DNA from 3 places in the Pseudomonas sp. Tun-23181 genome. Region 3 is predicted to be linked to each of the others. Evidence: riboswitches for the same ligand, from Rfam matches in the RefSeq annotation. Region 3 holds a riboswitch; each other region holds the start of a gene.
What was found. Region 3 has a riboswitch for cobalamin ahead of ACDI39_RS03720 (ABC transporter ATP-binding protein). Riboswitches for the same ligand answer to the same signal wherever they lie in the genome.
Positions count from the first base shown of each region.

Region 1: linked by a shared signal. The riboswitch ahead of cobO (cob(I)yrinic acid a,c-diamide adenosyltransferase) and the one ahead of ACDI39_RS03720 (ABC transporter ATP-binding protein) in region 3 are both predicted to bind cobalamin.
Region 2: linked by a shared signal. The riboswitch ahead of ACDI39_RS05140 (CbtB domain-containing protein) and the one ahead of ACDI39_RS03720 (ABC transporter ATP-binding protein) in region 3 are both predicted to bind cobalamin.

Region 1 covers NZ_CM171630.1:2,190,500-2,195,103, forward strand. Annotated here, with positions in the region: gene bluB (5,6-dimethylbenzimidazole synthase) at 1-645, opposite strand, end outside; gene ACDI39_RS10550 (cobyrinic acid a,c-diamide synthase CobB) at 642-1,937, opposite strand; gene cobO (cob(I)yrinic acid a,c-diamide adenosyltransferase) at 1,934-2,545, opposite strand; cobalamin riboswitch at 2,664-2,886, opposite strand; gene ACDI39_RS10560 (hypothetical protein) at 3,037-3,615, shown strand; partial or broken gene ACDI39_RS10565 (PQQ-dependent sugar dehydrogenase) at 3,722-4,604, shown strand, end outside.
Region 2 covers NZ_CM171630.1:1,004,434-1,009,037, forward strand. Annotated here, with positions in the region: gene cobW (cobalamin biosynthesis protein CobW) at 1-951, opposite strand, end outside; cobalamin riboswitch at 1,052-1,249, opposite strand; cobalamin riboswitch at 1,334-1,555, shown strand; gene ACDI39_RS05140 (CbtB domain-containing protein) at 1,652-1,837, shown strand; gene ACDI39_RS05145 (CbtA family protein) at 1,848-2,537, shown strand; gene ACDI39_RS05150 (cobalamin biosynthesis protein) at 2,537-2,947, shown strand; gene cobM (precorrin-4 C(11)-methyltransferase) at 2,980-3,735, shown strand; gene ACDI39_RS05160 (response regulator transcription factor) at 3,984-4,598, shown strand.
Region 3 covers NZ_CM171630.1:708,878-713,481, reverse strand. Annotated here, with positions in the region: gene ACDI39_RS03730 (OprD family porin) at 1-600, shown strand, start outside; gene paaZ (phenylacetic acid degradation bifunctional protein PaaZ) at 626-2,677, shown strand; cobalamin riboswitch at 2,776-2,983, shown strand; gene ACDI39_RS03720 (ABC transporter ATP-binding protein) at 3,093-3,869, shown strand; gene ACDI39_RS03715 (ABC transporter substrate-binding protein) at 3,866-4,604, shown strand, end outside.

The DNA.
Region 1 (4,604 bases), 1.5 Mb from region 3:
CCGTTCTCCCCATTGGTTCTCGTACAGCATCTCGCCCAAGGGCTTCTCCTCGGCCCAGTTCTCCAGCACCAGCATCGGCCCGGCATAGAACTGCGCCACAGGCCCCAGGCACAGCACCGCCACCGGCTTGGCGCCAGCGGGCATGCCCAGCAGTTGGGCCAGGGCCTGCGGTTCGAACAGCGACACCCAGCCCATGCCCAGGCCCTCGGCGCGCGCCGCCAGCCAGAGGTTCTGGATCGCGCAGGCCAGGGAGGCCAGGTCCATTTCCGGCAGGGTGCGGCGGCCGAAGATGTGCGCCTCGCGGTTGTCCATCAGCGCCGCCACCAGCACTTCGGCGCAGTCGTGGATGCCTTCGACCTTGAGTTTCATGAAAGCGTCGGAGCGCTCGCCCAAGGCTTCGGCGGTGCGCACGCGCTCCTGCTCCACCAGCGCCTGGATCTGCCTACGCAGCTCGCGTCGGCTGATGCGAATGAAGCGCCAGGGCTGCATCAGGCCGACGCTCGGCGCCTGGTGCGCGGCGGCCAGCAGGCGGGCCAGCAGCGCTGGCGCTACCTCACCGCCGATGAAATGGCGCATGTCGCGGCGCTCGCCGATGGCCCGGTAGACCGCGGCGCGCTCGGCGTCGCTGAAGGCGTGTTCGCTCATGGCCGCAGCAGCGCCGCCGCCGCGTCAGGGTTGGAGGGGAAATAGAAGTGGATGTACGACGCCGTCAGTCGTCCCTGGCGATAGACCGCCTCGTTGCCACGACCGCCGTTGGGGCTTTGGCCGCGGGCGATCGGTTCGAGCGGGGTGCTGGTCAGGGAGTGATGATAAGTATGCCCGCGCAGGGTCCCTTCCGGAAGTTCCACAGCCTGCAGCGCCAGGGCCGCCAGGCGCTTTTGCATCACCGCTTCGCCCGGCAGCAGGCCGAGCAGCGTGGCGCGCTCACCGGCCACGTCGGTCAAGGCCTCGAGCAGGTAGAGCATGCCACCGCACTCGGCCAGCAGCGGCTTGCCCTGGGCGTGATGGGCGCGGATCGCCTCGAGCAGAGGGGCATTGGCCGCCAGGGCCTGGTGATGCAGCTCAGGGTAGCCCCCTGGCAGGTAAAGGCTGTCTACCGTGGGCAGTTCCCGGTCGTGCAAGGGCGAGAAGAAGCGCAGTTCGGCGCCCAGCTCGCGCAACAGATCGAGGTTGGCGCCATAGGTGAAGGCGAAGGCTTCGTCACGGGCCACGCCGATGCGCACACCGGCCAGCGACGGCCTGGGGGCGATAGGGTCGGGTTCGGCAAAGGCCACCGCTGGCGGCAGCGTGGCGTCGCAACTGGCGCCCAGGGCCTCGGCCGCGGCGTCCAGGCGCAGGTCCAGGTCGTTCAGCTCGTTGGCCTGGACCAGCCCCAGGTGGCGGCTGGGCAGCTCGATGCCACGCTCGCGGGAGAGCCCGCCGTACCAGCGCAGGCCCTCGGTCAGGCTGCCCTCGAGCAGTTGCGCATGGCGCAGGCTGCCGACGCGGTTGGCCAGCACCCCGGCGAACGGCAGGTCCGGCTGGTAGCGTGCCAGGCCCAAGGCCAGGGCGCCGAAGGTCTGGGCCATGGCTGTGCCATCGATCACCGCCAGCACGGGTACACCGAAGTGACGCGCCAGGTCGGCGCTCGACGGTGTGCCGTCGAACAGCCCCATGACCCCCTCGATAAGAATCAGGTCGGCCGTGCCCGCCGCTTCCCAGAGCAGGCGGCGGCTTTCCTGCGCGCCGATCATCCACAGGTCGAGCTGGTACACCGGTGCACCGCTGGCCCGTTCGAGGATCATCGGGTCGAGAAAATCCGGCCCGCACTTGAACACCCTCACCTTGCGCCCGAGGTTGCGGTGCAGGCGCGCCAGGGCGGCGGTGACCGTGGTCTTGCCCTGGCCGGACGCCGGTGCTGCGATCAGCACCGCCGGACAATGCCGGGGTCGGCTCATAGTTCCACGCCCTTCTGCGCGCGGATGCCGGCCTGGAAGGCGTGCTTGACCATGCCCATCTCGGTGACGGTATCGGCCAGCTCGATCATCTGCGGCTTGGCGGCACGGCCCGTGACGATGACGTGCTGCATCGGCGGACGGGCCTGGATGTCCGAGAGCACCTGGTCGAGGTCGAGGTAGCCGTGTTTGAGGGCGATGTTCAGCTCGTCGAGCACCACGAACTGCACGCCCGGGTCCTGCAGCAGTTGGCGCGAAACCGCCCAGGCCGCCTCGGCGGCGGCGATGTCGCGCTGGCGATCCTGAGTCTCCCAGGTGAAGCCCTCGCCCATCACGTGGTAGCGCACCTGCTCGGGGAAGCGCCGGAAGAACAGCTCTTCGCCGGTGCTGTTGCGGCCCTTGATGAACTGCACGACGCCGCATTGCAGGCCGTGGCCCAGGGCCCGGGCAAGCATGCCGAAGGCCGAGCTGCTCTTGCCCTTGCCGTTGCCGGTGAGCACCAGCAGCAAGCCGCATTCGTTGGGCGCGTTGGCGATGCGTTCGTCGATGATCGCCTTCTTGCGCTGCATGCGCGCCAGGTGGCGTTCGTCGCGTTCGGTGGATTCGCTCATCAGGGTTCTCCGCAGGCTGTCGGCACGGATGGGCGACGACAGGTCGATAGGCGGGCAGACGGAGAACGCGCAGGGGCCATGGCGGACGCCACGGTGCACCGCGCATCACCCTCCGTGATGCCGTTGGCAGTGACAGGCCGGTCTCCGGGCTCGTGAGCAGGGCCTGGGCCCATGGGCCGCGCGCCTTCCCGGATGCCTGCATCCAGTGGCCCTGCGCGGTCCTCGACTCACCTACCGTTGCGGGGGCAGCGCCGGAATCGCGCCTTGCTGGCGCCCACCGGCTTCCCAGTTTCACCCTGCCCAGCCTCGGCTGGCAGAGCACCTGAAACACGCCGCGAAGGTTAGAGGGTTGCACCCGGAGCGTCAATGAAACGAGGCCGATCTGGCCTGGATCAATGGCCGATCCGGCCGCTTGTAACAAACTGAAAGCAGTGATATCACATAGACATCAATTTTCGCTGAACGCGATCACAACGACAGGAGAGCGCAGCATGCAAGGCCTGATCATCAATAACCCGCGCCTGGAGTTCCTGCGCCCGGCGCTGGAGCGCTGGCCGGAATGCATCGACCGCTTCAACCAGGTCCATGGCGACAACGAAGCCCCGTACTGGCATGGCACCGCGGCCAACACCGGCCTGCTCGCGGCCGCGGCCTGGCAGGCCGAACTGGTGGCGCTGGAACAGTCCATGAGCAAGAAGCAACGTGACGAGGGCGAGCGCGAGGGCCGCTGCGACCTGTCCATCAGCACCTCGGAAGACAGCGTCCACCTGCGCGCCAGCCAGCGCTGGCCGCGCATCGCCCGCCTGGACCTGAGCACGGCTGTGCAGGAAACCGCCGCCCTCGCCCGGCAGATCGCCTATCCCAGCCAACTCAAGGTCGGCGCCCTGTTCGTCAGCCCGTGGAAAGCCGGCCAGCATGCCAGCCCCGAGGAGTTGCAGGACCTGGTCGACGACCTGCAAAAGCACAGCGCTTGCGCCATCGCCTGGTATTTTCCCTACGCCTATCGCAAGTTGCACAATGAAGCGGCGCAGTACTTTCCCGGCGTGGCGCTGCTGCTCAAGCAGGCCTGAGCGGGGCCCAGCTAGCCGAATGCGCCCTACCGACAAGTTGAACCTCGACGGTGGCCCGTCGCTCTGATTCCACATGAGCCCCCACGAGGACCCGAGCATGGACAGGATGCATATCGCGCTACTGCTGGCCCTGGCCGTCAGCCTCGGCGGCTGCGGAGAATCCGCGCGCCTGGACGTCAGCGACGGATCGGGACCGTCCCCGCAACTGCCCGAGCCGAACAAGACCTTGATCCCGACCGTCAACATCGCCCCGGCGATCGGCTGGCCGGAGGGCGCCAAGCCCACGTCGGCGACCGGCACCCAGGTGGTGGCCTTCGCCGAGCACCTCGATCATCCCCGCTGGCTCTACGTGCTGCCCAACGGCGACGTGCTGGTGGCCGAGACCAACGCCCCGGCCAAGCCCGACGACGGCAAGGGAATCCGTGGCTGGGTCATGGGCCAGGTGATGAAACGGGCCGGCGCCGGCGTACCCAGCGCCAACCGCATCACCCTGCTGCGCGACGCTGACCGTGATGGCGTCGCGGAAATTCGCACCACCTTCATCGAAGGGCTCAACTCACCCTTCGGCATGGCCCTGGTGGGCAAGGACTTCTACGTGGCCGATACCGACCGCCTGTTGCGCTTCCACTACGAGCCGGGGGCCATGCAGATTCGCGCTGAAGGCAAGAAAGTGGTCGACCTGCCCGGCGGCCGGCTCAACCACCACTGGACCAAGAACGTGATCGCCAGCCCCGATGGCAAGAAGCTCTATGTCACGGTGGGCTCCAACAGCAATGTCGGCGAAAACGGCCTGGACCAGGAAGAAGGCCGTGCGGCGATCTGGGAGGTGGACCCGGCCAGCGGCCAGCACCGGATCTTCGCCTCCGGCCTGCGCAACCCCAACGGCCTGGCCTGGGAACCACACAGCGGTGCGTTGTGGACGGCGGTCAACGAGCGCGACGAGATCGGTAGCGACCTGGTGCCGGACTACATCACCTGAGTCAAGGACG
Region 2 (4,604 bases), 300 kb from region 3:
TTTGTCGAAACGGGTCCCCACGCCCTGCACCAGCAGACGCATCGGCTTGCCGGGAATGGCCGCGAAGCCCTTGGCGCGCAGGATGCCGAACTCCACCACCAGTTGCGTCAAGGCGTCGAGCAGCAGGCTTTCGTCGGCCTCGGGCAGGTCGATGGAGATCGAGTCGAAGGCGTCATGGTCATGATCGTCGTGATCTTCGCCAGCGTGATGGGCATCGTGGTGGGTGCGCCGGCCATCGATGTGCGCCTCGGCCTCGGCGCCCACGCCAAGCAGCACCTCCAGCGGCAGGCGCCCGCTGCTGGCCTCGATCACCTTGACCGCCGGCGGCAGTTCCTCGGCCACCTCGGCGCGGACCTTGGCCAGGCCTTCGGCATCGATCAGGTCGGCCTTGTTCAGGACCACCAGGTCGGCGCTGGCCAACTGGTCGGCGAACAGCTCGTGCAGCGGCGACTCGTGGTCCAGGTTGGGGTCGAGCTTGCGCTGGGCGTCCACTTGCTCTGGGTAGGCAGCGAAGGTACCCGCCGCCACCGCCGGGCTGTCGACCACGGTGATCACCGCATCGACCGTGCAGGCATTGCGGATTTCCGGCCACTGGAAGGCCTGCACCAGCGGCTTGGGCAGGGCCAGGCCGCTGGTTTCGATGAGGATGTGGTCCAGGTCGCCACGGCGTGCCACCAGTTCGCGCATCACCGGGAAGAACTCTTCCTGCACGGTGCAGCACAGGCAGCCGTTGGCCAGTTCGTAGACGCGGCCGCTGGCCTCTTCCTCCGTGCAGCCGATGCTGCACTGCTTGAGGATCTCGCCGTCGATGCCCAGCTCGCCGAACTCGTTGACGATGACCGCGATGCGGCGGCCCTGGGCGTTGTCGAGCATGTGCCGGAGCAAGGTGGTCTTGCCCGAGCCGAGGAAGCCAGTGACGATGGTGACGGGGAGCTTGGCCAGTGTTTTCATGTCGCGATGCCCTTGGCAGGATGGCGCGGGCATGCAGGACGAAAGCCTCGTGCCACCACGGCCGGGCCCGTTCGCCACCGGATCACCCCGCCCGGTTGAAAGTCGAAAGCGTTTCGAGGCAGGTCTCCTGGCTTGCACAGTACCGGCCCCGGGCCGGTTGGATGACGCCTTCCCGCGCTGGCGCAGTGGCTGTGTCGATCCTGTTCAGTGCTTACAGTTGCGGGGGCAGCCGCGGCTTGGACCGCGTTCCCATCTTAGCTCCGGCGGCGGCCGGAGAACCTCGAAGCGGCAAGGCTACGCAGTGGTTGGCAGGCGGTCAACCTTGGCAGCCCTAAAGCCTTGCCTATCCTGCGATTGACGGGGAAACCGCCCCATGATTTGCTAATGCACTGCGTTCAGGTGCCCCTTCGGGGGTGAAACGGGAAACCGGTGCGTCCCAGGCCCCCAAGGGGTCGGACAACGCCGGTGCTGCCCCCGCAACGGTAAGCGAGCGAAGCGTCTTGACCACTGTGCCACGTCGTAGGGCATGGGAAGGTGACGCTCCCCCCCAGGAGCCCTGCTCCTCCTCGCAAGCCCGGAGACCGGCCTGACGTCGAATGATCACCCCGCGGTGGGCGGGCGCTGTCGCATCTCCCTGGGCCCGTTGCGTCCGGGGCTGTCGCGCTTGTCCGCCGCCTATGACAAAGCAGAGGAAAGCGTCATGCCCGTCACCAGCGCCAAACACAGCGTCAGCACCCCCGTCAGCCTCAGCCAACGCATCGTCATCGCCGCCGGCGCCAGCCTGCTGGGCCTGTGCCTGATCTACTTCGCCGGTTTCTCGCACATCGAGGCCGTGCACAACGCCGCCCACGATACCCGCCACAGCGCCGCCTTCCCTTGCCACTGAGTACGCCTGCATGATCAAGCGCATCGCCCGTACCGCCGGCTTCAGCGGCCTGCTCGCCGCCCTGCTGCTGACCTTCTTGCAAAGCCTGTGGGTCAGCCCGCTGATCCTCGAGGCGGAAACCTATGAAAGCGCGGCCCCCGTCGCCGAACACCACGGCCACGGCGATGCCGTCGCCGCCCATGAACACGACGCCGAAGCCTGGGCACCGGAAGACGGCTGGCAGCGCCTGCTCTCCACCACCGGCGGCAACCTGGTGGTCGCGGTCGGTTTCGCCCTGATCCTCGCGGCCCTGTACAGCTTGCGCGAACCGGGCCGCGTGGCCACCGGCGCACTGTGGGGCCTGGCCGGGTTCGCGGTGTTCTGCCTGGCGCCGACCCTGGGGCTGCCGCCAGAGCTGCCGGGTACCGCCGCTGCCGACCTGGGTCAGCGCCAGGGCTGGTGGATCGGCACCGCCGCCGCCACCGCGGCAGGCCTGGCCCTGCTGGTGTTCGCCCATCACTGGCTGTTCAAGGTACTGGGCCTCGCCCTACTGGTCGTGCCGCACCTGATCGGCGCGCCGCAACCGGCGATGCACGAGAGCCTGGCGCCCGAAGCCTTGGAAACCCAGTTCAAGATCGCCTCCTGGGTGACCAACGCCGCCTTCTGGCTCGCCCTGGGCCTGCTCAGCGCCTGGCTGTACCGTCGCACCAGCCAAGCCTGATGCGCCTCGCCCCTCCTGCGCCGGCGTTGTACGCCGGCTTCGGCTGCCGCCAGGGCTGCCCGGCCGACACCCTGCAGGCCCTGCTGCGCGGGGCCCTCGCGGCGCACGGGCTGGCCCCGGCGCTGCTGCGCGGCATCGCCAGCATCGACCTCAAAGCCAACGAACCCGGCTTGCAGGAACTGGCCAGGCGCCTGGCATTGCCCCTCGTGCTGTTCAGCCCCGCGCAACTGCACGCTTTCGAACCCCAGCTCAGCCACCGCTCGGCAACCACCTTCCAGCACAGCGGCTGCTGGGGGGTGGCCGAAAGCGCAGCCCTGGCCCTCGCCAGCCAGGCCCAGGGCCCGGCCGCCCTACGGGTAACGCGCCAGGTCCTCGGCCCGGCTACCCTCGCCCTGGCCAGTGGCGGATAATCGCCTCCCCCGCTCACCCGCAAGGATTCCCCATGACGGTCTACTTCATCGGCGCCGGCCCCGGCGATCCGGAACTGATCACGGTCAAGGGCCAGCGCCTGATCCGCCAGTGCCCGGTGATCATCTATGCCGGCTCCCTGGTGCCGCCGGCGGTGCTCGAAGGGCACCGTGCCGAAACAGTGATCAACAGCGCCGAACTGCACCTGGAGCAGATCATCGCCGCCATTCGCAGTGCCCATGACAAAGGCCAGGACGTGGCCCGGGTGCACAGCGGCGACCCCAGCCTGTATGGCGCCATCGGCGAGCAGATCCGCTACCTGCGCGAGCTGGGCATCGACTACCAGATCGTCCCCGGCGTCACCGCCACGGCGGCCAGCGCCGCCCTGCTCGGCTGCGAGCTGACCCTGCCGGCGGTGGCACAGACGGTGATCCTCACCCGCTACGGCGACAGCTCGCCCATGCCAGCCGGCGAGCAACTGGCCGACCTTGCCCGGCACCGCAGTACCCTGGCCATTCACCTGGGCGTCAAGCACCTGGCACGCATCATCGCCGAGCTGCTGCCGCACTACGGCGCCGACTGCCCGATCGCCGTGGTCCATCGTGCCACCTGGCCCGACCAGGACTGGGTCATGGGTACCTTGCAGGACATCGTCGAACGCACTGCGGCCAAGGGCTTCCGGCGTACGGCGCTGATCCTGGTGGGCCATGTGCTGGGCGATGCGCCGTTCGCCGAGTCAGCCCTGTACCGAGCCGGGCACGCCCACCTCTATCGCCCCGCGGACCAATAACCTGTCGGCTGATTCCGGCACGCGAATACCTGTGCAGGAATCAGCCGAAGACGCTGCCAGCCCCCGCCTACTGAAACCCCTTAATCGTGTAGGGTTTTTCAACAAACCAACCTCGCTTTTTCAACACCCCTATACTCGCCATTACCAACGCTCCTTAATCGACGTATCTTGCGCGCTGCCACGCAGGCCCCCAGACATATTCCTGGGTGATTTCAGGAAACGGACCACACCCAGACAGGAGTTCCCCAATGACAACCGTACTGTTGGTCGATGACCACCCCACCGTTCGGCTGGCCGTACGCATGCTGCTCGAACGCGAACGCTTCCAGGTCGTTGGCGAAGCCGGCAGCGGCATCGAAGCGGTACAGATGGCTCGCCAATTGCAACCCGACGTGGTCATCCTCGATATCGGCCTGCCAGGGCTGGATGGCATGGAAGTGATCAAGCGCTTGCAACTGCTCGAGCCGGCGCCAAAGATCATGGCCCTGACCGGCCAGCCCGCCGACCTCTACGTGCGCCGCTGCCTGGACGCCGGCATCTCCGCCTTCGTGCGCAAGGACGAGGACCTGGAGGCGCCAGTCTTCGCCCTCAAGGCCCTGGTCAAGGGTTACTCGACCTTTCCGCAGATGTCGGTCAACAGCAGTTCGCTGGAAAGCGAGAGCGTACGCCTGGACAGCTTGTCCAACCGCGAGATGGAAGTGCTGCGCCGACTGGCACGCGGCGAGAGCAACAAGCACATCGGCCAATGCATGAGCCTGAGCGCCAAGACTATCAGCACCTACCGCGGCCGCATCATGGAGAAACTCAAGACCGAGTCGCTGGTCGAGATGGTCGACCTGGCCAAGCGCAACAACGTCGCCTGAGCCATG
Region 3 (4,604 bases):
CTGAGCTACTACTACGCCAAGCTCGACGAGATCTATCGCCAGCAGTACCTGGGCCTGGTCCACACCCAGCCGCTGGCCGAAGGCGTGAGCCTGCGCACCGACCTGCGCTACTTCGACAGCCGTGGCGACGGCGCCGAGCGTGCCGGCAACATCGACAACCGTAACTTCAACGCCCTGTTCACCCTTGGCGTGCGGGCCCACAAGTTCTCCGCCACCTGGCAGCAGATGTCCGGCGACAGTGCCTTCCCATTCCTCAACGGCGGCGACCCGTACACCGTCAACCTGGTCACCTACAACACCTTCACCCGCGCCGGGATCGACTCCTGGCAGTTGCGCTACGACTACGACTTCGTCGCCCTCGGCATCCCCGGCCTGAGCTTCATGACCCGCTACACCGACGGCCGCCATGCCCAGACCCCGACCTCGGGCAACGGCCGCGAGCGCGAACGCGACACCGACATCACCTACGTCATCCAGAGCGGGCCGTTCAAGGACGTCAGCCTGCGCTGGCGCAACGTCACCTTCCGTTCCGGCAATGGCCTGAACAATGCCGTGGACGAGAACCGCCTGATCATCGGCTACACCCTGGCGCTGTGGTAACAGCGCCCCTCAACAGGAGAACAGCATGTCTGACGCCCCAACCCTGCAAAGCTTCATCGCCGGCCGCTGGATCGGCCAGCACGGCGCCCAGGCCCTGCGCAGCGCCCTGGACGGCCATGTCCTGGCCTACAGCCACGAGGAGCGCCCGGACTTCGCCGAAGCCCTCGAACATGCCCGCCGCCAGGGCCTGACCGCGCTGATGGCCCTGGACTTCCAGCAGCGTGCCGCCCGTCTGAAGGCCCTGGCCCTGTACCTGGCCGAGCGCAAGGAGCAGCTCTACGCCCTCTCCCACCACAGCGGCGCGACCCGTACCGACAGCTGGATCGACATCGAAGGCGGCAATGCCACGTTGTTCGCCTATGCCGGCATCGGCAGCCGCGAGCTGCCCTCGGGCAACCTGGTGCACGAAGGCCCGGCCATCCCTCTGGGCAAGCAAGGGCATTTCGCTGGCAGCCATATCCTGGTGCCGCGCACCGGGGTGGCGGTGCACATCAATGCCTTCAACTTCCCGATCTGGGGGATGCTGGAGAAGTTCGCCCCGACCTTCCTCGCCGGCATGCCGTGCATCGTCAAGCCAGCGACCTCGACCAGCTACCTGACCGAGGCGGTGGTGCGCCTGATGAACCAGTCGGGCTTGTTGCCGGCGGGCAGCCTGCAGCTGGTGATCGGCAGCACCGGCGACTTGCTCGAGCGCCTGCAGGGCCAGGACGTGGTGACCTTCACCGGCTCCGCCGACACCGCCGCCAAGTTGCGGGTAACGCCGAACCTGGTGCGCCACTCGGTGCCATTCACCGCCGAGGCCGACTCGCTCAACTGCGCCATCCTCGGCCCGGACGTCAGCCCCGACAGCGAGGAGTTCGACCTGTACATCAAGGAGGTGGTGCGCGAGATGACCACCAAGGCCGGGCAGAAGTGCACCGCCATCCGCCGCGCCATAGTCCCGGCCAGGCACCTGGACGCCGTGGCCACCCGCCTGCGCGAGCGCCTGGCCAAGGTGGTGGTGGGCGACCCTTCGGTCGAAGGCGTGCGCATGGGTGCGCTGGCCTCCCACGACCAGCAGCGTGATGTTGGCGAGCGCGTGCGTAGCCTGCTCCAGAGCTGCGATCAATTATTCGGCGCGAGCGACGGCTTCGCCCCGGTCGGCGAGGGCGTGGCCGAAGGCGCGTTCTTCGCCCCAACCCTGCTGCAAGCCCGCGATCCCCATGCCGAAGGCGGCGCCCACGACATCGAGGCCTTCGGCCCGGTGAGCACGCTGATGGCCTACGACGACCTGGACGAAGCCCTGGCCCTGGCGGCCCGTGGCAAGGGCAGCCTGGTGGCGACCCTGGTCACCGCCGATCGCGCGGTGGCGGCCAAGGCCATCCCGGCGGCGGCCGCCTGGCATGGGCGCCTGCTGGTGCTCGACCGCGAGGCGGCCAAGGAGTCCACCGGCCACGGCTCCCCCTTGCCACAGCTCAAGCACGGCGGGCCCGGCCGGGCCGGTGGTGGCGAGGAGCTCGGTGGCCTGCGGGCGGTCAAGCACTACCTGCAGCGCGCGGCGGTGCAAGGCTCGCCGAGCATGCTGACGGCAGTGACCGGCGAGTACGTGCGTGGCGCCGAGGTGATCGAGAGCGAAGTGCATCCGTTCCGCCGTCATTTCGACGACCTGCGCATCGGCGAGTCGCTGCTCACCCACCGGCGTACCGTGACCGAGGCGGACCTGGTCAACTTCGGTTGCCTGTCGGGCGACCATTTCTACATGCACTTCGACGAGATCGCCGCCAAGGCCTCGCAGTTTGGCAAGCGCATCGCCCATGGCTACTTCGTGCTGTCCGCGGCGGCAGGGCTGTTCGTGTCGCCGGGCGAAGGGCCGGTGCTAGCCAACTACGGCCTGGATACCCTGCGCTTCATCAACCCGGTGGGCATCGGCGACACCATCCAGGCCCGCCTGACCTGCAAGCGCAAGATCGACCAGGGCAAGTCCAGTCCGCTGGGCCAGCCCCAGGGCGTGGTGGCCTGGGACGTGGAGGTGACCAACCAGCTGGGTGAGCTGGTGGCCAGCTACGACATCCTGACCTTGGTGCTCAAGCGGACTTGAATGCCGTGAGGGCTTGGGGCCGCAAAGCGGTCCCCAATGGCGATGCAAGCCTGGCCCCCACCTGCCACCGCGGTTGACTCCCCCTGCCATAAATGCTCAGATGCGCCCCTGTTTCAGGTGTCCCCCGCCGCCGTGCGGGGGGTTAAACGGGAAGCCGGTGCCTCGCCCTCGCGCGACCAGTCCGGCGCTGCCCCCGCAACGGTAAGCGAGCGATGCATTCGACACACCACTGTGCCGCCGGCATGGGAAGGTGAATGCCTCACGCCCCTCGCAAGCCCGGAGACCGGCCTGACACTGCAATTGGCAACTCCCGCGGTGGGCGGGCGCGGGCCGGTCCTGGGGCAGCCTCGTGCCCACGATTGCTCCGTGCGTGCGCTCCGTCGGGTCTTCTCAACCCCGCAACGGTCGCTCACCCATGTCTTTGCCTACCCTGCGCATCGAAGGCCTGCACTGGTCACCGTCACCCGGCGAACGCCGGCTGCTCGACGGCATCGACCTTGAGGTCGGCCCTGGCGAGTTCGTCGGCCTGATAGGCCCCAACGGCAGCGGCAAGACCAGCCTGTTGCGCTGCGCCTACCGTTTCACCCGGCCAGACAGCGGCCGCGTATCGCTAGAAGGCGAGGACATCTGGCAGCGCCCGCCGCGCTGGGTGGCACAACGCATCGCGGTGATGCTGCAGGAGTTTCCCGAGGACTTCGGCCTGAGCGTGCGCGATGTCGTCGCCATGGGCCGTACCCCGCACCTGGGCTGGTTCCAGGGCGACAGCGAAGCGGCGCTGGTCGATGCCTGCCTGCGCGAGCTGGGCCTGCTGGCCTGCGCCGAGCAGGGCTTCGCCAGCCTGTCCGGCGGGGAAAAGCAGCGGGTGCTGCTGGCCAGGGCACGGGTGCAGCAACCGCGCCTGATGATCCTCGACGAGCCGACCAACCACCTCGATCCGCGCTACCAACTGGCCCTGCTCGAGCACATGCGCGGTACCGGGCTGAGCCTGCTGGCGAGCTTCCATGACCTGAACCTGGCCGCCGCCTTCTGTGACCGGCTGTATGTCATCGAGGCCGGCCGCATCGTTGCCCATGGCACGCCGCAGCAGGTCCTGACCGAACAGTGCCTGGCCCAGGTGTTCGGCGTGCACGCCCTGGTCGATCGTCATCCCCTCGCCTGCCACCCGCGCATCACCTGGATCAGCCCCGCATGAAACGCTTCGTCACCTGCCTGGCCCTGCTGGCCGCCCTGCCCCTCGCCGCTCTGGCCAGCGACTTTCCCCTGACCGTGCACAGTTGCGACCGCGACGTGACCTTCACCCAGCCGCCACAGAGGGCGGTCAGCCACGACGTCAACCTCACCGGCATGCTCCTGGCCCTGGGGCTGCGCGAGCGCATGGTCGGCTACAGCGGCATCAGCGGCTGGAAGAACCTCGACCCGTCGATGCGCCAGGCCCTGGCCGGCCTGCCGGAACTGGCGGCACGTTACCCATCGCTGGAAAACCTGCTGGACGTGGACGCCGACTTCCTGTTCGCCGGCTGGAGTTACGGCATGCACGTGGGCGGGCCGGTCACGCCACAGACGCTGGCGCCCTTCGGCATCCCGGTCTACGAGCTGAGCGAATCCTGTGCGCGGATCATGCCCCAGCGCCAGGCCAGCCTGGAGGACCTGTACCGGGACCTGGACAACCTCGGCAGGATCTTCGCCGTGCCCGCCCAGGCCCAGGCTTTGATCGGCCAACTGCGCCAGCGCATCGCCCGGGTGACGGCCCAACTTGGCGAGGTGCAGCGCAAGCCCCGGGTGTTCCTCTACGACAGCGGCGAGGACCGCCCGACCACCTCCGGCCGCCTGGGCATGCCCCAGGCGCTGATCGAGGCGGCCGGTGGCGAGAATGTGATGGCCGATGTCAACGCCAGCTGGACCGAGGTCAGTTGGGAAAGCCTGGTCG